3 regions of the Salinifilum ghardaiensis genome follow, and region 2 is predicted to be linked to each of the others. Evidence: riboswitches for the same ligand, from Rfam matches in the RefSeq annotation. Region 2 holds a riboswitch; each other region holds the start of a gene.
What was found. A riboswitch is a leader RNA that binds a small molecule or an ion and turns the genes downstream of it on or off. The one in region 2 is predicted to bind cobalamin.

Region 1 (5,466 bases), 1.3 Mb from region 2:
GTCCGAGACCGCGGGGGCGGAGAACGCGCTGGTGATGCCGGGCACCACCGTCACCGGCACGCCCGCCTCGGTGCACGCCAGCAGCTCCTCGAAACCGCGGCCGAACACGTACGGGTCGCCGCCCTTGAGGCGCACCACGAACTTCCCGGCGCGGGCGCCGTCGATGAGCGTCCGGTTGATGACCTCCTGGTTCGCCGCCCGTCCGTACGGGATCTTGGAAGCGTCCACGACCTCGACGTGCGAGCCGAGCTCGTCGAGCAGCTCGCGCGGCGCCAGGTGGTCGGTGAGCACCATGTCGGCCTTGGCCAGCAGGCGCCGCCCGCGCACCGTGATGAGGTCGGGCGCGCCCGGCCCGCCGCCGACGAGCGCGACGCCGGGGGACGGCGGTTCCGCGTGCTCGTCGACGACGCCGGACTGCAGCGCCTCCACGAGGCCGTCGCGCACCGCCACCGACCGCCGGGGTTCGCCCCCTGCGAGCACCCCGAGCAGCAGCCCGTCGTGCTCGCCCACGGCGGGGGTGACGGCGCTGCCCGCGGGGGCGTCGTCGGCGCGCACGCAGAACACCCGGTTGCGCTCGGCTTCCGCGCCGACGGCTGCGTTGACCGCGTCGTCGGAGGCCGCCGCCACGGCGTACCACGCCTCGGCGAGGTCGCCCGCGGCGAAGGCGCGGCGCGTCCAGCGCACCTCGCCGCGATCGGCCATGGACTCCACGGCGGGGGTGGCCTCCGGTGCGATCACCTCGACCTCGGCCCCCGCGCCGACGAGCCGCGGCAGGCGCCGCTGCGCCACGGTGCCCGCGCCGACGACGACGACGCGTCGCCCGCGCAGGTCCAACCCGGCGAGGTAGTGGTGCTCTGTCGGTGTGTCAGTGCGCGTGCCCATGTGCGTGTCCGTGGCCATGACCTTGTCCGGTCGGATCGTCCGGGTGGTGGTGCGGTGTCTGCGGCTGGCCCAGCTTGTCCTCGAACCCGGGCAGCAGCACGCGATACGCGCAGGTATCGCAGTTCATCCGGATGTCGCCGTGCAGGGCCTCGTGGTAGCGCTCCACGACGAGGTCGGCCAGCGCGTCGGTGTTGCCCAGGTACCCGGCGACCCGGACATCGATGTCCGGATTCCGCTCGCCGTACTCGTGCGCCTGCGTCACGACCCGCTGCGGCAGCACTCCGTCGAAGAGGAAGTACGGCGCCACCACGACCCGTTTCGCACCCAGCCGGCGAGCGCGCTCCAGACCGCCGGGAACGTCCGGCGGTGCCAGCGAGATGAACGACGTCTCCACGGTGGCGAAACCGCCGGTTTCCTGCAAGAGCCGTGAGACCTTGGACACCTCGGAGTTCGCGTCCGGGTCGGTGGAGCCGCGGCCGACGAGGACGACGGCCGTGTCCGTCCACTCCGAACGGGGAACCTCCGCCTCGATGCGTTCGGACAGCACCGACAGCAGCGTCGGGTGGGGGCCGAGCGGGCGGCCGAAGACGTAGCGGGTGGCGGGGTTGCGCTTCACCTCGCGCTCCAGCGCGGCCGGGATGTCGCCCTTGCCGTGCCCGGCGGCGACGAGGACCAGTGGCACGGCGACCATTTCGGCGTGGCCGCGTTCGGCGAGGTCGTCCCACGCCTCGTTCACGGCGGGCGCGGACAGTTCGATGAACCCTCCGCCGACGTCGATCCCCGCGGCGGAGACGCGCTCGGCGACCCGCTGCGTGAACGCGCGGAACTCACCCACCCCGCCTTCGTCCACTGTGCCGTGTCCGACGAGCAGGAGTGGTCGCGGTCGATTCACTGGTTACCTCCGGATTCGTCAATCTTGCCAGTACAACAACGCGTTCACCGCAGCGGACGCGATGGCGGCACCGCCGCGCTCGGACAGCGTGCTCACCGCGGGAAGTCCGCTCCCGCGCAGCGCGGCCTTCGACTCGACGGCGCCGACGAAACCCACCGGCACCCCGATGACGAGCGCCGGGCGCACCTCGCCGCCGGCGGCCAACCGCAGCAGCTCGGTCAGCGCCGTGGGGGCGTTCCCGATGGCCCACACCGCACCGTCGGGAAAATCCCTTGCGGCGCAACGGATTCCCGCGGCCGATCGGGTTATTTCCGCCTGTCCGGCGGTTTCCGCCACCGACGGGTGGTCCAGGCCGACGCGCGAGTCGCGGGCGGTCACTCCCGCGGCGACCATGCGCACGTCGCAGACCAGCGGCGCGCCGCCCACGAGCGCGCGCCGACCCTGCTCAGCTGCGGACTCGGTGGTGACGACTTCGCCCACCCAGCTCGGATCGGCGGTGGTGTGCACCACGCGCTCCACGACGGCGCGCGCCAGCGGCGGGTGGTGCGCGAAATCGGCGCGCTGCCGCATGATGCGGTAGGACTCGGTTTCGATCGGATGCACTTTCCTGCGCACGGTCATCCTTCGCATGAGATCGGGCTCGGCGCGCCCGGCCGCTCCGCGCCGGGCGCGCGTTCGACTCCGCGGCGCGCCCGCTCCCCGGGACCGCGCCGGGGGCACCGGACGGCGGCGCGGGCGCGCTCGCCCGCGGTTGCGCGGGCACGCGCGCGCCACCGCGGCGCGCCGAACCGCACTCCGCAGCGCTGCGGCCGCGCTCGTCCGCGCGGCGGACGCAGCACGCGAGACATCGGTCCACGAACCTCCTGGGTTTCCCGCCCGAGGGGCCGGCGAGGGCGCCGCGCGCCGCGGTGCGGCGCGGGGTCGGTGCTGAGTCTCCTGACTCCCGGATCATCGCGAGCGCCGTCGGCCTTCCCGCCGTCTCCGGCCGTGGCCATTCCTGCGCGGCGCCCGCTCACCCGGTCACAGTGGGCGGGTCCGTCCCGGATTCGCACCGGGTTCCTCTGTCACCGACCGCCGCATCTTCGCCCGCGAACCCCGCGAGGTCAAACCCGGTGAATTCGATCACAGAGCGTGCAGGGGTCCGGTTCCACCCCGTGTGGGTGACGCGTCGGGTTCCGTTCCGCCAGCGCGACCTCCATCCTGGAGTCACCGTGGTGGCGCTCTGCCCAGCACGGCCCGGGAGGCGACCATGAACGAGACGCACACGATCACCCTCGATCTCCAAGTCGTCGAACAGGGTTCGAAGACGACGTGCGATGTCGGGTTCACCACGCCGAGCGGCCAGGTCGTACACGGCCACGGCACGGCGCGGCGGCATCCCGACGATCCCGAGGTCCCCCAGATCGGGGACGAAATCGCGACGGCCCGCGCGCTGTTCGAACTGGCGCACAAACTGCTGGACACGGCGGCGTCCGACATCGGCCAGCAGCTGAACCGCCGCGTGCGGCTGCCCGCCTGAGCGGGACGGCCCCGAGCGGGGCGGCGCGGCCGGGGCCGGAGAGCTCCCGGTCGCGCCCGCTGCCGCTGCGGCGGGCGCGGCACCCTGCCCGGGCAGGAACCTACTCCAGCAGGCGGATGGCATCGGCCGGGCAGATCTCCACGCACTCGCCGCAGGCGGTGCACCGGTCGGCCACCACCCGCGGGCGCCCCGGAGCGGGGCGCAGCGCGTGCTCCGGGCACGTCAGCAGGCACGCGCCGCAGGCGGTGCAGTCGGTGGTGATCACCAGCGGGTCCTCAGGCATCGCTGGTCATCCACCGGTAGCCGCGCGGCGTGACGAAGCGGTCGCTGAGCACGGCCGACTGCGAGGAGCCCACGATCACGGTGGTGAGCATGTCCACCGAACCCGGATCGAACTCGGCGATCGGTGCGCACCAAACGCCCTGGTCGGGCCGGTAGGCCTGCCGCACGGCGCCGACCGGCGTGGTCGCCGGTCGGGACTCGGCGAGGATCTCCAGCGCACGCCCCAGCTGCCAGTCGCGCTGCACCGACCGCGGGTTGTAGAAGCACACCACGAGGTCGCCCTCCGCCGCGGCGCGCACGCGCCGCTCGATGATCTCCCACGGCGTGTGCAGGTCGGACAGGCTGATGAGCACGTGGTCGTGGCCGAGCGGCGCGCCGAGCAGCGCCGAGGCCGCGAGCGCCGCGGTCACCCCCGGAACGCCCACCACCTCGATGTCCGAGGACGCCTTCTCCAGCGCGGGGCTGGCCATGGCGTACACGCCGGCGTCGCCGGAACCGATGAGCGCCACGGCGTTGCCGGTCCGCGCCAGCGTCACGGCTTCCTCGGCCCTGGCCTCCTCCTGGCCGAGGCCGCTGCTGCGGACCTCGGTGCCCGGCCGCAGCAGGTGCCGCACCTGGTCGAGGTACTGGTCCAGCCCGACGACCACGGAGGCGCGGCGCAGTTCCGCCTCCACGCGCGCGGTGCGCAGTTCGGGGGTCCCCGGGCCCAGGCCGACGATCGCCAGCCGCCCCCGGGGGCGGATCCGGGCGGCGGCGGCGGTGACGTCCGCGCCCTTGATCTTGTCCGCGACGAGCTGCACCTCCCCGCCCTCGGCGAGCTCGGCGGCTCCGGTCAGCGCCGCGGCCTCGGAGACGCTGGGCGTGCCGACCTCGGCCCGCACGGTCTCGCTCGGGTTGGGCACGGCGACCTCGGCGAGCTGCTGGGCCGGGTAGGTCAGCAGCGGCAGCTCGTCACCGCCGTCGCTGGAGTGCCAGAAGCCCAGGTCCTGCACCGCCTGCAGGATGCCGGTCTCCTCGGCCTTGAGGTCGACGCTGGCCGCGGCGCGGATCGCGCGCGGGTCGAGGTCGTGCTCGGACTCCAGCCGGGCGAGCGTCTCGACCACCGCGGTGCGGGAGACCCCGCTGGCCGAACCGACACCGACCACGAGCGTCCGCGGCACCAGCCGCAGGACGTTGTCCGTCTCGTCGAAGTCCGGGCGGTGCCGGTCGTCCACCAGAACCGTCCACCGCGGCTCCTCGACGTCGGTGCGGACGTTCTCCGGCAGCGCGGGCAGCGGGAAGCCGTGCGGGTTGACCACCCGCACCGGTTCGCCGTTGAGCACGGCGACCCCGCAACCGGCGAGATCGCCGTCGACGACCGCGTCCAGCGCCTCGACCACCTCGTCCAGCGGGGTGCTGCCGGTGGCGTCGCTGGCCGTGGTCACCACCGGCGTCGCACCGAGCACGTCGCCGACCTGTTCGGCCAGCGCGTTCGCCCCGCCGGAGTGCCCGCCGAGGAGCGCGACGGCGTGGTGCCGCGCCTCGTCGACGCACACCACGCCCGGGTCGGTGTGCTTGTCCCGCAGCAGCGGCGCCACCAGGCGGATCGTGGCCCCGCTGGCGAGGAAGAACACCGCGCCGTCGAGGTGGTCCCACAACCGGCGCACCGCCGCGGAGACCGGGCCGTCCGCGACGACCGCCTCCGGTCCCATCCGGGCGGCGAGCTCGGCCGCGGCACGGCGTCCCGCCGCGGTCACCGCGAACAAACCGATCACGACTGCTCCTTGTCCGTTGTCCGACCCCGGCCGCCGTCCGACCGGGTACCACCACTGCCCCGCGTGCTCCCCGTCAGCAGCACGACGGGGTTGGCCGCCTCCAACCGCGCCGATCCGTCCGGCAGGTCGGCGAGCCT
Region 2 (5,466 bases):
ACACGCCCGCGGTGTCGACCTCGGCCTCGCTCACGGTGGCCGACGCTAGCAGGGTGATCGCCCCGGCAGGGGCGGTGGGCACGCCGGCTGGCAGGATCTCCGCGTGCGCTTCTACGCCGATTTGCACATCCACGCGAAGTACGCGCGGGCCTGCAGCAAGGACGGGACGCTGCCGAACCTGGCCTGGTGGGCGCGGCGCAAGGGAGTTGCGCTGCTCGGCACCGGCGACATCACCCATCCGGCCTGGTTCGCGCACGCGCAGGAGATGCTGACGCCGGCCGAGGAGCCGGGGCTGTACCGGCTGCGGGACGACGTCGACGCCGAGGTGCTGGCCACCCTGCCGGAGTCGTGCCGCGGGACGGTGCGGTTCGCGCTGTCGGTGGAGATCTCCACGATCTACAAGGCCGGCGGGCACACCCGCAAGGTGCACCACCTGTGCTACCTGCCGGACTTCGCCGCGGCGGAGCGGTTCATCGCGCGGCTGTCGACGATCGGCAACCTCGCCTCGGACGGGCGGCCGATCCTCGGGCTGGATTCCCGCGACTTGCTGGAGATCACCCTCGAATCCGGCGACGGGGCGTACCTGGTGCCGGCGCACATCTGGACGCCGTGGTTCGCCGCGCTCGGCTCCAAGGCCGGGTTCGATTCGCTCGACGAGTGCTACCGGGACCTGGCCGGGCACGTCTTCGCCGTGGAGACGGGGTTGTCGTCGGATCCGGAGATGAACTGGCGCGTGTCCGGGTTGGACCGCTACACGCTGGTGAGCTATTCGGATGCGCACTCGCCGCCGATGGTCGCGCGCGAGGCGACAGCGTTCGACGTGGAGCTGGACTACTTCGCGGTGAAGTCCGCGCTGGAAACCGGCCGCGGCTACGCCGGCACGGTGGAGTTCTTCCCCGAGGAGGGCAAGTACCACCTCGACGGGCACCGCGGCTGCGGGCTGCGCTGCGCCCCGGAGGACACCGCCGCGCACGGCGGGGTGTGCCCCGACTGCGGCAAGGCGCTGACGGTCGGGGTGCTCAACCGGGTCGCGGCGGTGGCCGACCGGCCCGCCGGGGCGCGCCCGCAGGGCGCGGTGGACTACCGCAACCGCATCCCGCTACCGGAGATCATCGGCGAGCTGCGCGGCGTGGGGCCCAAGAGCAAGACGGTGTTCGCGGAAACCTCCCGGGTGACCGCCGCGTTCGGGCCGGAGCTGCACGTGCTCGACGAGGTGCCGGTCGAGCAGTTGGCCGGGCACGATCCCGCGTTGGGTGAGGCGATCCGTCGGCTGCGTGCCGGGCGGGTGCGCCGCGAGGCCGGCTTCGACGGGCAGTACGGGGTGATCCGCCTGTTCGACCCGGGCGAGGCGGCCGAGTGGGGCGGGTCCGCGTTAGCCCTGTTCGACGCGCCGACCCCCACCGTGCCGGCCCGGCGCGCTGCGGACGCGCCGGGCGGGGCTGCGGCGCCAGCCGGGGCGGGCGAGCACGCGGATGCGGCCACCGGCGGCAGGGAGGCTGCCGAGGAGCCCCCCGGTCAGGCCGCGCCCGCCCGCCCGGGCGTCGCGGTCGGCGCTGAGCAGACCGGTGACGGCACGGAACCCCCGGAGCCGGACGCGGTCGCGGCGACGGGCCTGCTGGCCGGGTTGGACGGTGCGCAGGCCGCGGCCGCGGCCTGCGCCGGCGGGCCGCTGCTGATCGTGGCCGGACCGGGCACGGGCAAGACCCGCACGGTCACCCACCGGCTGGCGCACCTGGTCGCCGAGCGCGGCGCGGACCCGCGGACGTGCCTGGCGGTCACGTTCACCCGCCGCGCCGCGGCGGAGATGCGGCAGCGCTTGGAGGGGCTGCTCGGTGCTCCGGCCGCGGAGATGACGGTGACCACGTTCCACGGCCTGGCGCTGCGGATCCTGCGCGAGCACGCCGACGCGGCGGGGCTCACCGCCGGGTTCGGCATCGCCGACGCGGCCGTGCAGCACGACCTGCGGCTGGCGCTGGCCGGCGACCAGGGCGGGGCGCGGCGGCTGGCGGACGCGGCCGGCCGCGTCCGGCTGGGCGAGCCGGTCGAGGAGGACGTGGCCGCGCTGGTGCGGCGCTACCACCAGGCGCTGGCCGAGCGCGACCTGGTCGACTTCGACGGGCTGCTGGACGCGGCGGTGGCCGTGCTCGCCGAGCACCCGCAGGCCGCCGCGGCGTGGCGGGACCGGTTCGCGTGGATCACCGTCGACGAGTACCAGGACGTCGACGCGGTGCAGTACCGGCTGCTGCGGCAGCTGGCCCCGCCGGAGGGCAACGTGACCGCCATCGGCGACCCGGACCAGGCGATCTACGCCTTCCGCGGCGCCGACGTGGGCTACTTCCTGCGGTTCACCGCGGACTTCCCCACCGCGCGGGTGTGCCACCTGCAGCGCAACTACCGCAGCGGGGCGCACATCCTCACCGCGGCGCAGCGGGCGGTGGCGGCGTCGACGTTCGTGCCGGACCGGGTGCTGGCCGCGGCCGGGGACCGGCCGGCGCACCGGATCGTGCGGCACACCGCCGCCGACGAGCACGCCGAGGCGGCCTACATCGCCGGCACGGTCGAGCAGCTGCTCGGCGGGGCGTCGTTCCACGCGTTGGACGCGGGTCGGGCCAGCGGGCACGAGCGCGGCGGGTTCGGTTTCGGCGACGTCGCCGTGCTCTACCGCACCGAGGCGCAGGCGCACGCCCTGGCCGAGGCGTTGGACCGGCAGGGCCTGCCGGTGCAGCGCCGTTCGCACGAGCGGCTGGCCCAGCGCACCGGGGTGCGGCTGGTCACCGACGAACTCGCCCGCGCCGGCGGGGGCGCCGCGGACGACGTGGTCACCGGGATGCGGCGGGCGGCCGAGGTGGTGGCCGGGCGGGTGCCGGACGAGACGGCCGCGCAGGTGCACCACGCGGTGGATCTGCTGCTGCCGCTGGCCCGCCGCTGCCGCGACGTGACCGAGCTGGCCCGCGAGGTCGCGCTCGGCGCGGAGGTCGACGTGCTGGACCCGCGGGCCGAGGCGGTGTGCCTGCTGACGCTGCACGCGGCCAAGGGCCTGGAGTTCCCGGTGGTGTTCCTGGCCGGCTGCGAGGACGGGCTGCTGCCGCTGTCGTGGCCGCAGTCCCCGCCGGACGAGCAGGCGCTCGCCGAGGAGCGGCGGCTGGTGTTCGTGGGCATGACCCGCGCGCACGAGCGGTTGTACCTCACCGGTGCGGCGCGCCGCGGCGGTCGCGACCGGCGCCGCAGCCCGTTGCTGGACGGGTTGGGCGATGCGGTCGTCGATGCGCAGCCGGTGCGGCGCCAGCCGCGGCCGCGGCAGCTGAGCCTGCTGTGACTCCTCGACGGCCTGGGGGTGCCGCCGCGGCTGCCTGACCCGACCGCCCGGGTCGTCCGGGCGGGGCCGCGGGGGTGCCCCAACTCACCCCTCACCCGCCGGATCGCGGCGTGACCAGGGGTTTCGCCGGGGCGGGTGGGCCGGGTCGGCGCGGGTGGTACGTTGTCGTTCGCCAGTCGAACTCACGCGCGACGTGAGTCAGGGAATCCGGTGCGAATCCGGAACTGACGCGCAGCGGTGTGGGCGACGGGCGGAACACGGAGTCGTGGAACGGCCCCGGGCTCAGCCACTGGAGCACGCCCTCCGGGAAGGCGTTCCGCCCGGAAGACCCCGAGTCCGAAGACCTGCTGGCTCCCGGCCCGCGCGGCCGGGTCTTGTCATGCACCCGCGGGCCCGCGTCTCGGCCCCTTCGACACCGAGGAGCGTTCGTGCGCTTGCTGTCGGCACTGCACCGCCTCGCTCTGCCGTTGTCCCTGCTGTCCGCGCTCGCGCTGCTGGCCGGCTGCGGTACCGCAGCGGCGCCGCAGCAGCAACCGCCCGCCCCCGGCTACCCCCGCGCCGTGGACAACTGCGGCACGCGCACCGAACTGGACCGGCCGCCGCAGCGGGTCGTGTCGCTGAACCAGGGCACCACGGAGATCCTGCTGGCGCTCGGGCTGGGCGACCGCATCGTGGGCACGTCCATGTGGACCGACCCGCTGCCGCAGGAACTGGCCGCGGCGAACGCGTCGGTGCCGCGCCTGGCCGACGACATGCCGTCGTTCGAGTCGGTGCTGGCCGCCGAACCCGACTTCGTCACCGCCTCGTTCGTGTCCACCCTCGGCCCCGGCGGGGTCGCCACGCGGGGACAGTTCGCCGAGCTCGGCGTGAACAGCTACCTCTCCCCCGCCGACTGCGCCAAGGACAACAGCGGCTCCGGCGACGGGCGGCGGCAGCACCCGCTGTCGATGCAGACCCTCTACCGCGAGGTCCGCGAGCTGGCGGAGCTGTTCGACGTGCCCCGGCGCGGCGAACGACTCGTCGCCGACCTGCAGGCACGCATGGACCGCGCCACCCGCGGCCTCGACGCCTCCGGCACGTCGCTGATGTTCTGGTTCGCCAACTCCGAGTCGCCCTACCTGGCGGGCTGCTGCGGCGCGCCGGGCATCATCACCGACCAGGTCGGCGCGCGCAACGCCTTCGCCGACACGCACGCGGAGTGGCCGCAGATCAACTGGGAGACCGTGGCCGAGCGCAACCCGGACGTGCTCGTGCTCGGCGACCTCTCGCGCCGGTCGGAGACGGCCGAGACCGCGCGCGCCAAGATCGCCTTCCTCGAGTCGCACCCGGCCACGGCCCACATGGACGCGGTCGAGAACCACCGGTACGTGCGGCTGAGCGGGCAGGCGATGAACCCGTCGATCCGCACCGTGGCCGGAGTGGAGAAGGTCGCCGCCAAGCTGCGCGAGTTCGGGCGCGACCGGTGAGCGCGGCCGGGACGACCCGCGCGGCCCGGCGCGCGTGGCTGCCGCTGTTGCTGGTGGTGGGGCTGGCCGCGCTGGCGGGATCGGTGGCCGTGGCCATCACCATCGGCCCGGCCGAGATCCGCGTCGGCGACGTGTACGCCACCGTGGCCGCCCGCCTCGGGCTCGGCGAGTCCTCGCTGTCGCTGATCCGCGAGGGCATCGTGTGGAACCTGCGGCTGCCGCGCACGCTGCTGGCCGCGGTGTGCGGCGCGGGCCTGGCCACCTGCGGGGCGATCATGCAGTCGCTGCTGCGCAACCCGCTGGCCGACCCGTTCGTGCTGGGCGTGTCCTCCGGCGCGTCGACCGGGGCGGTGCTGGTGCTCGTGCTCGGCTTCGGCGGCGGGGCGGTGTCGATGTCGGCCGGCGCGTTCGCCGGCGCGATCGTCTCGTTCACCCTCGTGCTGGTGCTGGCGCACCTGCTCGGCGGCACCACCGACCGGGTGGTGCTGGCCGGGGTGGCGGCGATGCAGCTGTTCTCGGCGCTGACCTCGTTCATCGTGCTCACCTCGGCCGACGCGCAGACCACGCGCGGGGTGATGTTCTGGCTGCTGGGGTCGCTGGGCAACGCCGCCTGGACCGAGGTGGCCACGTGCACCGCGGCGCTGGCGGTGGCGCTGGTGCTCTGCGGCGGCCACGCCCGGTCGC
Region 3 (5,466 bases), 2.0 Mb from region 2:
TGTCGTTGGCGGCGGTGGTCATCTCGAGTGCTCCAAGGGGCGTGGACGGCGAGGCAGGCGTCTGTTCCGCTGTCCGGGGCGGGAGGTCGGGGCAGCTGGTCGGGGCAGCTGGGAGTGCAGGGGATTCAGCTGCGGGATCCCGTGCGCAAAACGACCCGGCGAAGTCCAGCTACTGGCAGGCTTCGCAGTCGGGCTCGTCGGCGGCGCACGCGGCGGAGCCGGTCGGCTCGGCGCCGCGCTCCGCGGCCGGGGTCGCCGGGACCGCGTTGAGCTTGCCGTCGGTGCCGCGCAGCGTGCTCTTCTCCACCTGGGTGGCCGAACGGGAGCGCAGGTAGTAGGTCGTCTTCAGGCCCTTGCGCCAGGCCGCGCGGTACAGCGCGTCGAGCTTCTTGCCGCTCGGGGAGGCGATGTAGAGGTTCAGCGACTGCGCCTGGTCGAGCCACTTCTGGCGGCGCGCCGCGGCCTCCACGATCCAGGAGCTGTCCACTTCGAACGCGTTCGCGTACAGCGCCTTGAGGTCTGCGGGGACGCGGTCGATGGCCGAGACGGTGCCGTCGTGGTACTTCAGGTCCGCGACCATCGCCGCGTCCCACAGGCCGCGCCGCTTCAGGTCCCGCACCAGGTACGGGTTGATGGCGGTGAAGTCGCCGGACATGTTGGACTTGACGAACAGGTTCGAGAACAGCGGCTCGACGGACTGGCCCACACCGCAGATGTTCGAGATCGTCGCCGTCGGGGCGATGGCCAGCACGTTGGAGTTGCGCATGCCCGTGTTCCGCACCCGCCGGCGCAGCCCGTCCCAGTCCATGCGCGCGGAGTGGTCCAGCTCGGCGTGCTCGGGGTCGCGCGCCTGCTCGAGCAGGCGCAGCGAGTCGACCGGCAGGATGCCGCGGCTCCACAGCGACCCCTCGAAGGAGGAGTACCGGCCGCGTTCGGCCGCCAGCTGCACCGAGGCGGCGATCGCGTAGTAGCTCACCGCCTCGGTGCTCGTGTCGGCGAACTCGACGGCCTCCGCGGAGGCGAACGGGACGCCCTGCTCGAACAGGGCGTCCTGCAGCCCCATGACGCCCAGCCCGACGGGGCGGTGGCGGAAGTTGGAGTCGCGGGCCTCGTCGAGCGTGTAGAAGTTGAGGTCGATGACGTTGTCCAGCATGCGCACGGCGGTGGTGACCGTGCTCTCCAGCCGCGCGTGGTCGAGGCCGCCGGAGCCGACGTGCGCCCGCAGGTTCACCGACCCGAGGTTGCACACGGCCACCTCGTCCGGGCCGGTGTTCAACGTGATCTCGGTGCACAGGTTGGACGAGTGCACCACGCCCGCGTGCTGCTGCGGCGAGCGCAGGTTGCACGGGTCCTTGAACGTCAGCCACGGGTGGCCGGTCTCGAACAGGGCGGTGAGCATCCGCCGCCACAGCTCCACCGCCCGCACCCGGCGGAACACGGCGATCTCGCCGCGGTCGGCGGCCGCTTCGGCGGCCCGGTAGCGCTCGGCGAAGTCGGTGCCGCAGGCGTCGTGCAGGCCGGGCACCTCGTCGGGCGAGAACAGCGTCCACTCGGCGTCGGCCTCGACGCGCCGCATGAACTCGTCCGGGATCCAGTTCGCCGTGTTCATGTCGTGCGTGCGGCGCCGGTCGTCGCCGGTGTTCTTGCGCAGGTCGAGGAATTCCTCGATGTCGATGTGCCAGGTCTCCAGGTAGGCGCACGCCGCGCCCTTGCGCTTGCCGCCCTGGTTGACGGCGACCGTCGTGTCGTTGGCGATCTTCAGGAACGGCACGACGCCCTGCGAGGTCCCGTTGGTGCCGCGGATGCGCGCACCGAGCCCGCGCACGGGCGTCCAGTCGTTGCCGAGCCCGCCGGAGTACTTCGCGAGCATCGCGTTGCTGCGGTACGAGCGGAAGATCGACGAGAGGTCGTCGTCCACAGTGGTGAGGAAGCACGAGGACAGCTGCGGACGCAGGGTTCCCGCGTTGAACAGGGTCGGCGTCGAGGCCATGAACGTGAACGTCGACAGCAGCTCGTAGAACTCGATCGCACGCCGCTCCCGGTCGTCCTCGTGCAGCGCCAGGCCCATGGCCACGCGCATGAAGAACGCCTGCGGCAGCTCGAACCGCACCCCGTCGTCGTGCAGCAGGTAGCGGTCGTGGAGCGTCTGCAGGCCGAGGTGGGTGAACTGCAGGTCGCGCTCGCCGACGAGCGCGGCGGCCAGCCGATGCAGGTCGAACCGCTCCAGCTCCGGGTCGAGCAGTCCGAGGTGGACGCCCAATCGCACGTAGGCGGGGAAGTGCTCGGCGCAGTCGGTTCCCGGTTCGCCGGTGTCCGATTCGGACGCGGTCGTGCCGAGGTGCTGCAGCGCTTCGCCGCGCAGCGCGTGCAGCAGCAGCCGGGCGCAGACGTGCGAGTAGTTCGGTTCGGACTCGACGAGGGTGCGCGCGGCCATGATCTGCGCCTGCGCGAGCTCCTCGGCGCGCACGCCGTCGTAGAGGTTGCGGCGGATCTCGGCCAGCACCGGTTCGGCGTGCACGTCGGCGAGCCCGCTGGTCGCGTGCTGCACGAGGCGCACCACGCGGTCCCAGTCGAGCGGGCGCAGGCGGCCGTCGGGTTCGCGCACGCTCAGCTCCGGCGTGCGCGCGGGTGCTGCAGGGGGCGCTTGGGTCACGACGCTCTCCTCTCGCGAGTCCGTCCGTATCCGGGACCTCGCGAGCGGGAGTGGTGGACGCCGGCGCGCTGCGCCGCTGCGGTGCGTTCCGCGTGGCGGGTTCTCCACCCGGCGGGGTGGTCCGCGTGTCCGGGGCCCGCCCTCGAGGCCCGGCGTGCGTGCGCGTTCTCCCGCGCACACCGGTGGCAGGTCTTCGGACTCGCGGGCTTCCGGCGCTCGGCCGGCCCTACTGGCCGTCGCTTCCCGGACGTGCGTCCAGTGCTGCACCACCGCGGGGGTGGTGACGGCGGTCGTTCCCGCTCACCGCTGCGGGGCAGTCCCGGATTCCCACCGGGTTCCCTCTCGCCTCACCGGACCGTTCCCGGCCCCGTGAACCACCAGCACCGAGCACACTACATGTTGCGATGCGCGATCGCGAACGGGGCCAGATCCCGTGTCGCGGCGGCTGCTCGATGTCGAGCACCCGGAGCGGGGGCTTCCCCGGAGGCCCTGCTACGCACCCACCCGCGTTTCCGGGGCCACTTCCTCGTGTTTCACCGCACCCACCGGTAGCGGTGCTCGGGCCGCCCCGCCGACCCGTACCGCATCCGCAGCGCGGCCTGCCCGTCGGCGCACAGGTGCTCGAGGTAGCGCCGCGCGGTCACCCGCGCGATGCCGGCGCGCTCGGCGACCTCCACGGCCGACAGGTCGGACTCGGCCGCGCGCAGCGTCTCCGCCACGAGCTGCGCCGTCTCCGCCGTCAGCCCCTTCGGCAGGCTCGTCCGCGAGGTCGGGCGGCGCACGCCGAACACGCGGTCCACGTCCCGCTGGGTGGCCTGCTCCACGCCGGTGAGCTTGTCGCGCACCGCTGCGAAGCGGTCCAGCTGCTCCCGCAGCGCGTCCAGGTTGAAGGGTTTGAGCAGGTAGTACATCGCACCGCCGTGCAGCGCGGCGCGCACGTTGTCGATGTCGCGCAGCGCGGTGATCACCAGCACGTCCACGGGCGTGCCCGGGCCCGGTTCGTCCGGCGCCCGCAGCCGCTGCAGCACGTCGATGCCCGACATGTCCGGCAGGTAGAGGTCGAGCAGGACGAGGTCGGGCTGGTGCTCGGCAACGGCGCGCAGCGCCTCGGCGCCGCTGTGGGCGACGCCGACCACCGCGAACCCCGGCACCGAGGCGACGAAATCCCGGTGGTTGCGCGCCACGCGCGCGTCGTCGTCGACGACGAGCACCGACAGCACCGGCTCCCACCTCCTGCGCGGCGTCCGCGCGGGCCCTCCGCTGGGAGTCCCCGCCTCCGACGGGTCCTGCCCCCGAGGGGCGCGGCTTCCGACGGCACGGCGGCCGCCACCGGCACCGCGCGGACGTGCGCAGCGGCCGGCGACGTTACCGGCGTGCTAGCGCGCATCCTCTCGCACCGGGAGGTAGGCGCTGAACACGGTCTCCTCGGTGGCGTCCACGTCCACCGACCCGTGCCACCGCTGCGCGGCCTGCCGCACCAGCGCGAGCCCGAGCCCGCGGTGGCCGGTGCCGCCGCTCCCCTTGGTGCTCACCCCGGCGGCGAACACCTCCTCGGCGACCGCGGGAGCCGGGCCCGGGCCCGAGTCGGTGACGCGGATCTCCAGCAGCGGTTCGCCGTCCCGGTGCAGCCGCACGAGCAGCTCCACCCAGCCGGAGCCGCCCACGGCTTCGAGGGCGTTGTCCACCAGGTTGCCCACGATCAGCAGCACGTCGTCGCGCAGCTGCGGCGGCAGTTCCCGCGGCACGTCGCTGAGCGCGGCGAGCTCGAACTCCACGCCCCGCTCGGAGGCCTGCGCCGACTTCGCCAGCACGAGCGCCGCCAGCGCGGTGTCGTGGACGCGCTCGGACACGGACGTGCTCGCCCGCGTCGTCGTGGCGGACAGCTCGGACAGGTACTCGCGGGCCTCGCCGACGGCCCCGAGGTCGAGCATGCCGGTGACGGTGTGGATGCGGTTGGCGAACTCGTGGGTCTGCGCGCGCAGGCCGTTGGCCATGGTGCGCACGCCGTCCAGCTCACCGCCGAGCCGCACGATCTCGGTGTGGTCGCGCAGCGTCACCAGCCGTCCCGTGCCCTGCTCCCCGATGCGCACCGGCCTCGGGTTGCACACGAGCAGCCGCCCGCCGACGGCGAGGAACACGTCCTCCCGGGTGTCGGCACCGCTCAGCACGTCGCACAGCTGCTCGTCCAGTCCCAGCTCGCGCGGGGTGCGGCCGACGCAGTCCCGCGGCAGCCCGAGCACCTCGCGGGCCGAGTCGTTGGCCAGCAGCACGGTGCCGTCCGCGCCGACGGCGAGCACGCCCTCGGTGATGGCGTAGAGCAGGGCTTCGCGGCTCTCCAGCAGCTCGGTGATCTCGGCGGGTTCCAGGCCGTGCGTCTTCGCGCGGATCCTGCGGGAGATCCACAGCGCGCCACCCGCGCCGAGGGCGAGGGCGAGCAGCAGGGTCGTGCCGATGACGGGCAGCGCGTTCCGCGCGGCCAGCGTCACCCGCGAGGACAGCACGCCGACGGAGACGTAGCCGACGACCTCCTCGGCCTCGTCGCGCACCGGGACCCGGGCGCGCAGGGTGAGCCCGGCCGGGCCCCACTCCACGCCCGTCCACGTGTTGCCGGCCAGCACCGGTGCCGGGTCGGTGTGCGGGTGGCCGCCGATGGCGCGCGGGTCGGGGTGCGAGTGCCGGATGCCGTCAGAGTCGACGATGACGACGTAGCGCACGTCGGCGGCGCGGCGGATCCGCGCGGCCAGCGGGGCGATCTCGCCGCGGTGCTCCGGATCGGCGAGGTAACCGCGCACCTGGGGCAGCGCCGCCACCGA

Region 1: it holds a riboswitch for cobalamin, as region 2 does, so the genes downstream of both, ACVGV0_RS17900 (precorrin-8X methylmutase) here and ACVGV0_RS12045 (ABC transporter substrate-binding protein) in region 2, are expected to answer to the same signal.
Region 3: it holds a riboswitch for cobalamin, as region 2 does, so the genes downstream of both, ACVGV0_RS02800 (ribonucleoside-diphosphate reductase subunit alpha) here and ACVGV0_RS12045 (ABC transporter substrate-binding protein) in region 2, are expected to answer to the same signal.

What each region holds. Positions count from the first base shown of each region.
Region 1 covers NZ_CM137101.1:3,926,296-3,931,761, forward strand. Annotated here, with positions in the region: gene cobA (uroporphyrinogen-III C-methyltransferase) at 1-882, opposite strand, end outside; gene ACVGV0_RS17895 (sirohydrochlorin chelatase) at 866-1,774, opposite strand; gene ACVGV0_RS17900 (precorrin-8X methylmutase) at 1,793-2,395, opposite strand; cobalamin riboswitch at 2,705-2,835, opposite strand; gene ACVGV0_RS17905 (DUF1876 domain-containing protein) at 3,024-3,293, shown strand; gene ACVGV0_RS17910 (DUF362 domain-containing protein) at 3,394-3,576, opposite strand; gene cobJ (precorrin-3B C(17)-methyltransferase) at 3,569-5,329, opposite strand; gene cbiE (precorrin-6y C5,15-methyltransferase (decarboxylating) subunit CbiE) at 5,326-5,466, opposite strand, start outside.
Region 2 covers NZ_CM137101.1:2,619,050-2,624,515, forward strand. Annotated here, with positions in the region: gene ACVGV0_RS12035 (hypothetical protein) at 1-34, opposite strand, end outside; gene ACVGV0_RS12040 (UvrD-helicase domain-containing protein) at 104-3,316, shown strand; cobalamin riboswitch at 3,473-3,682, shown strand; gene ACVGV0_RS12045 (ABC transporter substrate-binding protein) at 3,745-4,782, shown strand; gene ACVGV0_RS12050 (FecCD family ABC transporter permease) at 4,779-5,466, shown strand, end outside.
Region 3 covers NZ_CM137101.1:625,191-630,656, forward strand. Annotated here, with positions in the region: gene ACVGV0_RS02795 (ribonucleotide-diphosphate reductase subunit beta) at 1-22, opposite strand, end outside; gene ACVGV0_RS02800 (ribonucleoside-diphosphate reductase subunit alpha) at 170-2,683, opposite strand; cobalamin riboswitch at 2,821-3,050, opposite strand; gene ACVGV0_RS02805 (response regulator) at 3,187-3,873, opposite strand; gene ACVGV0_RS02810 (ATP-binding protein) at 4,030-5,466, opposite strand, start outside.